2 regions of the Duganella sp. GW821-FHT07G03 genome follow, and region 1 is predicted to be linked to the other one. Evidence: riboswitches for the same ligand, from Rfam matches in the RefSeq annotation. Region 1 holds a riboswitch; the other holds the start of a gene.
The links. A riboswitch is a leader RNA that binds a small molecule or an ion and turns the genes downstream of it on or off. The one in region 1 is predicted to bind thiamine pyrophosphate.

Region 1 (4,407 bases):
ATTTCCAGGCCGCGGTGCTGCGCCTGGCCGTTGCGCACGAAGTAGTTCTGGCCATCGGTGTATTCGAGGCCCTTGCGGATCTCGAACAGGGCCACGCTGGCGCTCAGGTCGGGATGGATGTCGGCCTTGACGCCTACTTCGACCTGTTTCGATTTGCCCGGCGCCAGCGCGCGGCCAGGGTTCCTGGTGCCGATCGGCGCGACGCCGCCATGCTCCAGGCCCTGTGCATACGAGGTGTAGACCGAAACGTTGGGGCGCAGGCTGTACACCAGCGCCACGTTCGGCAGCCAGAAGCCGACGTCGGTGTGGGCGTCCGGCAGTAGCACGCCATTTTCGTCCGGGCCGACATATTCGTTGCGCTTGACCTGCACGTAGCGCGCGCCGGCGTGCAGCTTGAGCTGCTCGTTGATGCTCAGGATGTCCTGCGCGAACAAGGCACGCTCGTTGTCGCTGCGGCGCTCGGAAACCGGACCGCTGGTGCCGCCGTTCGGCGCCACCATGATCGGGTGGTAGATGTTGCTGAATGCGTGGCCGTCGGTGCCGGCCTGGGTGTACAGGTAGTCGCCCCATTTCTCGCTGTTCTTGAACAACGACGCGCCACCGGTGAACTCGTGCTTGAACGAGCCGGTGCTGAACTTGCCCTGCACCAGCGCCTGCACCGCCAGCGGCGATTTCTTCTCGCCCAGGCTGACGTAGTCGTAGACGTCGTAGTCGCCGTTGCCGCAGAAGCCGGAATACAGGCCCTGTGCGGTGCAGCCGCCAGGGAAGGCGGTGTAGTCGTCGCGCTTGAACTGGTGCTGGTTGGCGCTGACGGTGGTGCTCCAGTCGGGCGTGAACTTGTATTCGAAGCGGGCGCCGATGTTGCTGCTGGTGGTCTCGACCGGACGGCTCCACGGCTGGTTGTTGAGCATGGTGTCGGCCGGGATGTTCGGCAGCGTGGTGTTGTTCAGCAGCTGGAAGCCGGGCGCGGTTACCTGCGATTTCTTCTGGTAGTCGGCGTCCACTTGCAGCAGCGCCTGCGGCGAGATCTTCCAGTCGAAGGCGGCCGAGACGAACTTGCGGTTGCCGTCGGCGCCCTTGATGTAGGAGCGCAGGCGTTCGGCGGCGGCGTTGAAGCGGTAGCCGAAACGCTGGTCTTCAAAGCGGCCACCCAGGTCGACGGCGCCGTACAGCGTGCCGCGCTCGCGTTCTTCCAGCACCACCGTGCGCAGCGGCGTATCGGTCGGGCGCTTGGTGACGTAGTTGACGATGCCGCCCGGCGCCGACACCCCCGCTTGCAGGCCGGACAGGCCCTTCAGCACTTCCAGGCGTTCCTTGTTTTCCAGCGGGATCTGGGTGTCGCCCGGGATGGCCATGCCGTCCTTGCGGTAGCTGGAGGCGTTGTCCAGTTTGAAGCCGCGGATCGAGAACTGTTCCGAGTAACCGACCGCGTTGTAGGAGTCGCCGATGCTGGCGTCGTAGCGGGCGGCGTCGGTGGTGGAGCGGATCTGCAGGTCCAGCATCTGCTGGGCGGTCAGCACGCTGACCGAGGCCGGGGTTTCCAGCAGCGGCGCGTTGGCGAAGCCGGCCACGCTGGCGCGGCTGGCCTGCGCCTTGGCGCCGGTGATCACCACTTCGGGCATGGCTTGCTCGGCGGCGGAGGTTTCAGCGGCGGCAACGCCGGGGAATGCGTGGAGTACCGCCAGGGCGATGGCGGAAACTGTGAATCTTGGTGTGTTCATGTGCTCTCTCTTTTGTTCTTGGCTGGGAGCCGCGAAGAGAGCCATCAAAGGAGGGGAGAACTACTTTGCGCTTTCCTTCGCTGGCATTATCCAGATCAGGTACGAAGGGTATCTCTCACCCGGCAGCAAAGCTCCAGGACCCCTAGCGAGGCGCTAGTGTAGCACATGCGGTGCCGTGCGCCGCGATCCGCGCCGCGCCGCTACACTTGCGGTTTGCGCCACACGGCGCCAACGAAGCAGACACAGCTTTTAACGGAGGCGCCATCATGTCCATACATTTTGGCGACACTCTGCTGCATCGTGCAAGTGAAAGGGTGGGAATGAGGCAGTCGTATCAAGAGGGAAGCTGGTTTGCCATACCGTTGCTGGATGGCGGCTATGGCTGGGGTCTGGTGGCGCGTTTGTCGCCAGGCAGCAAGATCATGCTGGCGTATCTGTTCGGACCCAAGCTGCCGCGCTTGCCGTCGCTGGAGGAGCTCAATACGCTGCAACCGCAGGACGCCGTCAAAGTGCTGCGGGTGGGCGACATGGCGCTGGCCAGCGGTCACTGGCGCGTGCTGGGCGATATCGTCGACTGGAATCCGGCGCTGTGGCCGATGCCGCAGTTCCTGCGCCGCGCCGATTCGCTCAAGCGCGCCTGGCGCGTGACGTATTCGGACGCCGACCCGAGCCGCTCGGAGCGCGAGGAGTCCGTGCCCTACGATACGCAAGGCCTGGAGGCGGATTCGCTGTACGGCTACGGCTCGACCGAGCTGCTGCTGACCAGGCTGCTGGAGCCGGAGGACCACCCGATCAACCGCGGCAGCAGCGTCAGTCGCAGCTGACGTTCCAGGCCGCATACTCGCCGCGGTGCTTGCGCACGGCGACGCGGGCGGTGGTGTCGCGGTCGCTTTCAAATACCAGGCTGAACATTACGGGCGCGCCGGCCGCCGGCGCCGCCGGCCCGATCGCGCGCAGCGTGAAGGGCAGGGCACGCTGGCGGATGCATTGCGAGTTGCCGGCGAATAGCAGGCGCGCGCGGCTCAGCAGTTCAGGATATTGGCGCAGCAGCGCCACCACGTCTTCCGGCGGCAGCGCCTGGTCCATCAACACCGTGTGCGGGGCGGCGCTGCAGATGGTCCTGGGCTGGGCCAGCCACACATGCCAGCTCGGCGGCTGGGCCGACTCGGTCCAGCGCCCATCCTTGGGCGCTTTGGCATCGTAGACAAAACTCGAACGGATTTGCCGGCACAGGTCGACCGCCGAATGGCGTGGCGCCGAGTCGACCCGCGCCACCACCTGCCACGGCTTGCCGCGCTGGCGCTGGATGTCGAAGTCCGGCGCGAACAGCGGCGGCACCGGGCGCGCGCCCCTGGATTCGGCCAGCATCTTCTGGCGGAAGTAGTCGTCGAAGGAGCTGCGTTCCTCGTCGCTGGGGGCGCGCTGTTCGATCGGCGGCGGCGCGGGCGGCTTGGCCGGTTTGGGCGGCCGACTGGCCATGGCCGGCCCGGCCGCCGCCAGCAACACTGCAAAATACCTCGCCCGCATCAAACCGCCTTCATCACGATCTGGATCAGCAGGCCGCCGCCGTCGCGGTTGCGCACGTGCAGCTCGGCGCCGTGGCGCAGCATCACGCGGTCGACGATGGCCAGGCCCAGGCCGGCGCCGTTGGCCTGGCCGCGCGCGGTGTCGAGCCGGGTGAAGGGCTTGAGCAGTTGCTCGATCTGGTCGGCCGGTACGCCGTTGCCGTGATCCTGCACCTCGACGATCACACGGCGCGAGGTGTGCATGCCCTTGGTGCTGCACTTGATGTCGATCTCGGTCAGCTCGCTGCCGGGCGTCTTGCCGTAGCGGCGGGCGTTCTCGATCAGGTTGTTGATGACGCGCTTGATGTCGGTGGCGTTGCCCATCACGTGGGCGTTGGCGACGATGTCGGTGGTGATGCGCACGTCCGGCAGGCGGCCGGCTTCATGCGCGGTGTCCTGCAGCAGTTCGCTGAGGTCGACGTTGATGAAGCTCGACACCTCGGTCGGCTTGGCGTAGTCGAGGAACTGGCCGATGATGTCATCCATCTGGCCGATGTCGGACTGGATGCCCTCGCGCGCCTCGTTCGACAGGTTGGCCATCTCCACCTCCAGCTGCATGCGCGCCAGCGGCGTGCGCAGGTCGTGCGAGATGCCGGCCAGGATCACGGCGCGGTCCGATTCCACCTGCTGCAGCTGCACCACCATCTGGTTGAAGCTGCGGTTGGCTTCCATGATCTCCATCGCGCCTTTTTCCGGTAGCGGCTCGGGCCGCTTGCCCTGGGCGAAGGCGCGCGTGGCTTGCGTCAGGCGGCGCAGCGGCAGGTTGATCAGGCTGGAGATGAAGGCCGCGCCCAGCAGCGACACCACCGACACCACGCTGGCCCAGCCCAGCCACTGGATGCCGGTCAGGCCGCGGATGCGTTCGCGCTCCAGCATCAGCCAGTAGGCGTCGTCGTCGATCTTGAAGCTGACCCAGAAGCCGGCCACGCCGTTGACGCGCGCCGAGAAGCGGGTGTCCTCGCCCAGCTTGGCCTTAACCAGCTTCTGGATGTCGGGCATCAGCGCGTTGTCGGGCGGCGGATCGACCTTGTCGTCGTCCTCCAGCGTGAACACGCGGATGCCTTCGTTGGACACCAGGTCGAACAGCAACTCGCGCCGCAGTTCGGGCGCGGAGTGGGTGA
Region 2 (4,407 bases), on a different contig from region 1:
CCACCGCCTTGACCTGCATGCCCTGCTGCAGCGCCGCGCCGTCCGACACGCCGTTGGCCTTGGCGTATTCGCGCACTTCCTGGGTGATCTTCATCGAGCAGAAATGCGGGCCGCACATCGAACAGAAGTGCGCCACCTTGGCCGAATCCTTGGGCAGGGTCTCGTCGTGGAATTCGCGCGCCTTGTCCGGATCGAGGCCGATGTTGAACTGGTCGTCCCAGCGGAATTCGAAGCGCGCCTTCGACAGCGCGTTGTCGCGGATCTGCGCGCCCGGATGGCCCTTGGCCAGGTCGGCCGCGTGGGCGGCGATCTTGTAGGTGATGATGCCGTCCTTGACGTCGTTCTTGTCGGGCAGGCCCAGATGCTCCTTGGGCGTGACGTAGCACAGCATGGCGGTGCCGTACCAGCCGATCTGCGCGGCGCCGATGCCGGAGGTGATGTGGTCGTAGCCGGGCGCGATGTCGGTGGTCAACGGGCCCAAGGTGTAGAACGGCGCTTCGTGGCACTGTTCCAGTTGCAGGTCCATGTTTTCCTTGATCAGCTGCATCGGCACGTGGCCCGGGCCTTCGATCATCACCTGCACGTCGTGCTTCCAGGCGATCTGGGTCAGCTCGCCCAGCGTCTTCAGCTCGCCCAGCTGGGCTTCGTCGTTGGCGTCGTAGATCGAGCCGGGACGCAAGCCGTCGCCCAAGGAGAACGAGACGTCGTAGGCCTTCATGATTGCGCAGATCTCTTCGAAGTGCGTGTACAGGAACGATTCCTTATGGTGCGCCAGGCACCACTTGGCCATGATCGAGCCGCCGCGCGAAACGATGCCGGTCAGGCGCTTGGCCGTCATCGGCACGTAGCGCAGCAGCACGCCGGCGTGGATGGTGAAGTAGTCGACGCCCTGCTCGGCCTGCTCGATCAGCGTGTCGCGGAAGATCTCCCAGGTCAGGTCCTCGGCCTTGCCGTTGACCTTCTCCAGCGCCTGGTAGATCGGCACGGTGCCGATCGGGACCGGGCTGTTGCGGATGATCCATTCGCGGGTTTCGTGGATGTGCTTGCCGGTCGACAGGTCCATGACGTTGTCGCCGCCCCAGCGGATGGCCCAGGTCATCTTCTCGACTTCCTCGCCGATCGACGAGGTGACGGCGGAGTTGCCGATGTTGGCGTTAATTTTGACCAGGAAATTGCGGCCGATGATCATCGGTTCGATTTCCGGGTGGTTGATGTTGGCCGGGATGATGGCGCGACCACGGGCGATTTCCTCGCGCACGAATTCGGGCGTGATGGTGGCCGGGATGCTGGCGCCGAACGACTGGCCAGGATGCTGGCGGCCCATCAGGTCGGCCAGGCGCTGGCCCATCGGGCCGGAGTTCTTCAGGTCTTCCATGTACTCCTGGCGGCGCAGGTTCTCGCGGATGGCGACGAACTCCATCTCGGGCGTGACGATGCCCTGGCGCGCGTAGTGCATCTGCGTGACGTTCTTGCCAGCCTGGGCGCGGCGCGGCTTGCGGTGCAGGTTGAAGCGCAGCTCGGCCAGCGCCGGGTCCGCCAGGCGGGCCTGGCCGTATTCGGAGGTCGGACCGTCCAGCTCCTCGGTGTCGTCGCGCTCCAGTATCCACGGCAGGCGCGGCGTCGCGGCCAGGCCGGAGCGGATGTCGATCACCGCGTCCGGGTCGGTGTACGGGCCGGAGGTGTCGTAGACGTAGATAGCCGGATTGGCTTCGAAGCCAAAGGACGCCGGCGTGTCGGACTGGGTGATTTGGCGCATCGGCACGCGGATGTCGGGACGGCTGCCTTCGACGTAGACTTTGCGGGAATTCGGTAAGGGCTTGATGGCTGCCTCGTCCACCGTGGCGGTGGCGGAGAGGAATTTAAGGTTGGCGTTCATTTGGCTCCTTGGTTAGCTACAGGAGCCAGCAAAGGAGGTTGGACGGCGCCGGTCCACAGGGTGTGGCGGCATTGTCCTAAGCTTCCCTTCGCTGGCATTATCCAGATCAGGTTCGGAGGGTATTTCTCACCCGCGCATCGCAATGATGCGCAGGACCCCTAGCGTGTGCCGCCTTGCGGCAGCGGGCTGATTATACGCCGCGCCGCGCCGCGCGGACAATGTCCGCGCAAAAAAAACCGCCATACCCGATATAAAGCCACGCGGGCTAGCCGGATGCGGGCGGGGCGCCGCGCGCCAAGCGCGGCACGGCGTAGAGCAACAACGCCAGCGCCGCCAGCGGCATGCCCACTTCCAGCTGATAACCCGGCAGGAAATGCGCGCGCCACAACAGCCAGGCCAAGGCGGCCGCGCTGCCCAGACACAGCAAGGGCTCGGCCCGCGCCGCGCGGACGCCCGCCGCAGGCGCCGCCGCCACGGCCAGTTGCAGCACGGCCGGCCAGAAGAACACGAGCAAGCCGGCCAGGCTGTAGGGATCGCCCCAGGAAAACGCCTCGTAAGGGCTAAATTCCAGCCGCCCGGGCAGCGTCGGAGGCGCCGGCGATCCGGTGGGCGGCGCAACGGCGGCCGGGGCCGGGGCCCGGACCGTCGCCAGCGCCGCGGCGGCCGGCGCGGACGCCGCACGCGCCACGCCGGGCGGCTTGCCCTGCGTGCTGCAGCTATACAGCGGCAGGAAGAAACAAGCTGCCAGGATCAACGCGGCCAGGCGTTTCAAGCCCGCCAGCGAACGGGGCGCGACGACGAAGTTCATGATATTCCCCTCGCGCTCAGTCGGACGATTTGACGCCGGAAACGCAGCAGTCGTTATTGCTCGCTTGTGGCACCGTGCGTTTCAACCAGCAGCGCGAGACCCGTCCCTGCACGCCCGGCCTGACCCAGCTGAAACTGCGGCACTGGGCATCCTGTTCGCAGCGCGCGGCGCAGCTGCCGGCGTCACCGCCGCCGGGCTCGCTCCAGGCATCGTTGTAGTCGCCGCCGTAACGGTTAACCCCGGACTGCAAGTTCTGGATCGAGCCGCCGCCACCACCACCGCCCGGCCCCCCATCCGTACCCACGCCCCCGCCATGACAGCGCCCCAGCTTGACCACCTTGTCCGGCATATCGTCAAAGAAGGGGCTGAACAGACGCTGAAACTGGTCGGCGTCGTGATGATTGGCGGCGACGCGCACCCGCACGTACTCGGGCTGGCGATCATAGCGCGCCGGGCTGGGCGAGATCACGTACTGGATATTGCAGGGATCACTCCACGGCAGGTTGGGATTCATGCGGTTGGCCCACACCCCCCACGGTTCGGCACCTTGGGCGGCGCACAGGCAAGGCAGCACCAGCAGCGCGGCCAACATCGATAGCGGCTTTTTCATCACAGTCTCCGGGCATGGTGGGTGGGTTAGGGATGCAGCAGGCTGACGGTGGTTTCCGTGATGTCGACGCCATGCCGGAAATTGTAATAAATGTCCGAGCATTCGCCCGGCAGCGGCCGGCCGTTGCGGTCGCCGCACCAGCGGATTTCCGCCACCCAGTTGGCGCCGAATTTGAGGGCGGCGGTGCGCGGGCCGTTGATCGTGTGCAGGGCCTGGCTGGTGGCCCAGTACACCGCGGTCTTGCCGGCCGGGTCGGGGCCGTCGCGGAACGAGATCAAGCCCTGGTACAACGAGACGGGCTCGACCGCTTGAACCATGGGCGCGGCGCTGGCGGCCACGAACAGACACAGGGCAAGTTGCAGTTTCATGCTGGACTCCTTTGGGTGGGTGCTTCGACGGGGGATGCCTGCTTAACGCCCACAATTTCTTATCAGTTGACAATAATCAGTGCCATTGAGAAATACTATGAAGAGGCCGGTCAGGCGCGTCACCGCACCGGCGCCAGGCCGTCGGCGAAGTCGCCGGCCTCCATGTAACGAGGTGGAATGACGAACCGTCCGTCGCGGTCGAGATAGCCCCACAGCACGCCGCAGCGGGCGGCCGCCAGGCCATCGGCGTAGGGACGCACGGCGCTGACGCGCTGCCCGCCGCCGCAGGTGACGGAAGCGGCGGCGCCCCCGGGGGATACGGCCGACGCGCTGGACGCGGACGGCGGCGCCGGCGGCCCGCCGGACGGCGGCGCCACCACGCGCTGGCCGAGCCGGTCGATCTGCTGCCAGCCGCCGTCGACGCGCACCATCGCCTGCCCCGCCGCAAACGGCGTGGCTCGCTCGAAGCGGCGCGGCAGTTTCAACCGTCCCTGCCGATCGACATAACCCCAGCGCGCCACCTGCAAGGTGCGCAGCAGGTCCGCCGCCAGCACGGCGCGCGTGCCCTTCCCGCCCTTTGCCGTGGCGCGCAGCGTACGCTCGAAGCGGTCATGGTCCATCCAGTCTAGCGCGTCGGTCAACGGCAGCGTGGCGAGCTTGATGTCGGTGGCGCCGAGCCGGCGGCCCAGTTGCCGCCATGCGGCCAGCAAGGCCTCGTAATGCGCTTCGAACTCGCCGTGCGGCG

Region 2: it holds a riboswitch for thiamine pyrophosphate, as region 1 does, so the genes downstream of both, thiC (phosphomethylpyrimidine synthase ThiC) here and AC07OK_RS02380 (TonB-dependent siderophore receptor) in region 1, are expected to answer to the same signal.

What each region holds. Positions count from the first base shown of each region.
Region 1 is NZ_JBWKQE010000001.1:529,050-533,456, reverse strand. It holds gene AC07OK_RS02380 (TonB-dependent siderophore receptor) at 1-1,721, opposite strand, end outside; TPP riboswitch at 1,777-1,875, opposite strand; gene AC07OK_RS02375 (Imm26 family immunity protein) at 2,042-2,545, shown strand; gene AC07OK_RS02370 (hypothetical protein) at 2,532-3,248, opposite strand; gene AC07OK_RS02365 (ATP-binding protein) at 3,248-4,407, opposite strand, start outside.
Region 2 is NZ_JBWKQE010000022.1:78,025-82,431, reverse strand. It holds gene thiC (phosphomethylpyrimidine synthase ThiC) at 1-1,876, opposite strand, end outside; TPP riboswitch at 1,943-2,046, opposite strand; gene AC07OK_RS23920 (hypothetical protein) at 2,142-2,684, opposite strand; gene AC07OK_RS23915 (PAN domain-containing protein) at 2,701-3,294, opposite strand; gene AC07OK_RS23910 (hypothetical protein) at 3,321-3,662, opposite strand; gene AC07OK_RS23905 (WG repeat-containing protein) at 3,782-4,407, opposite strand, start outside.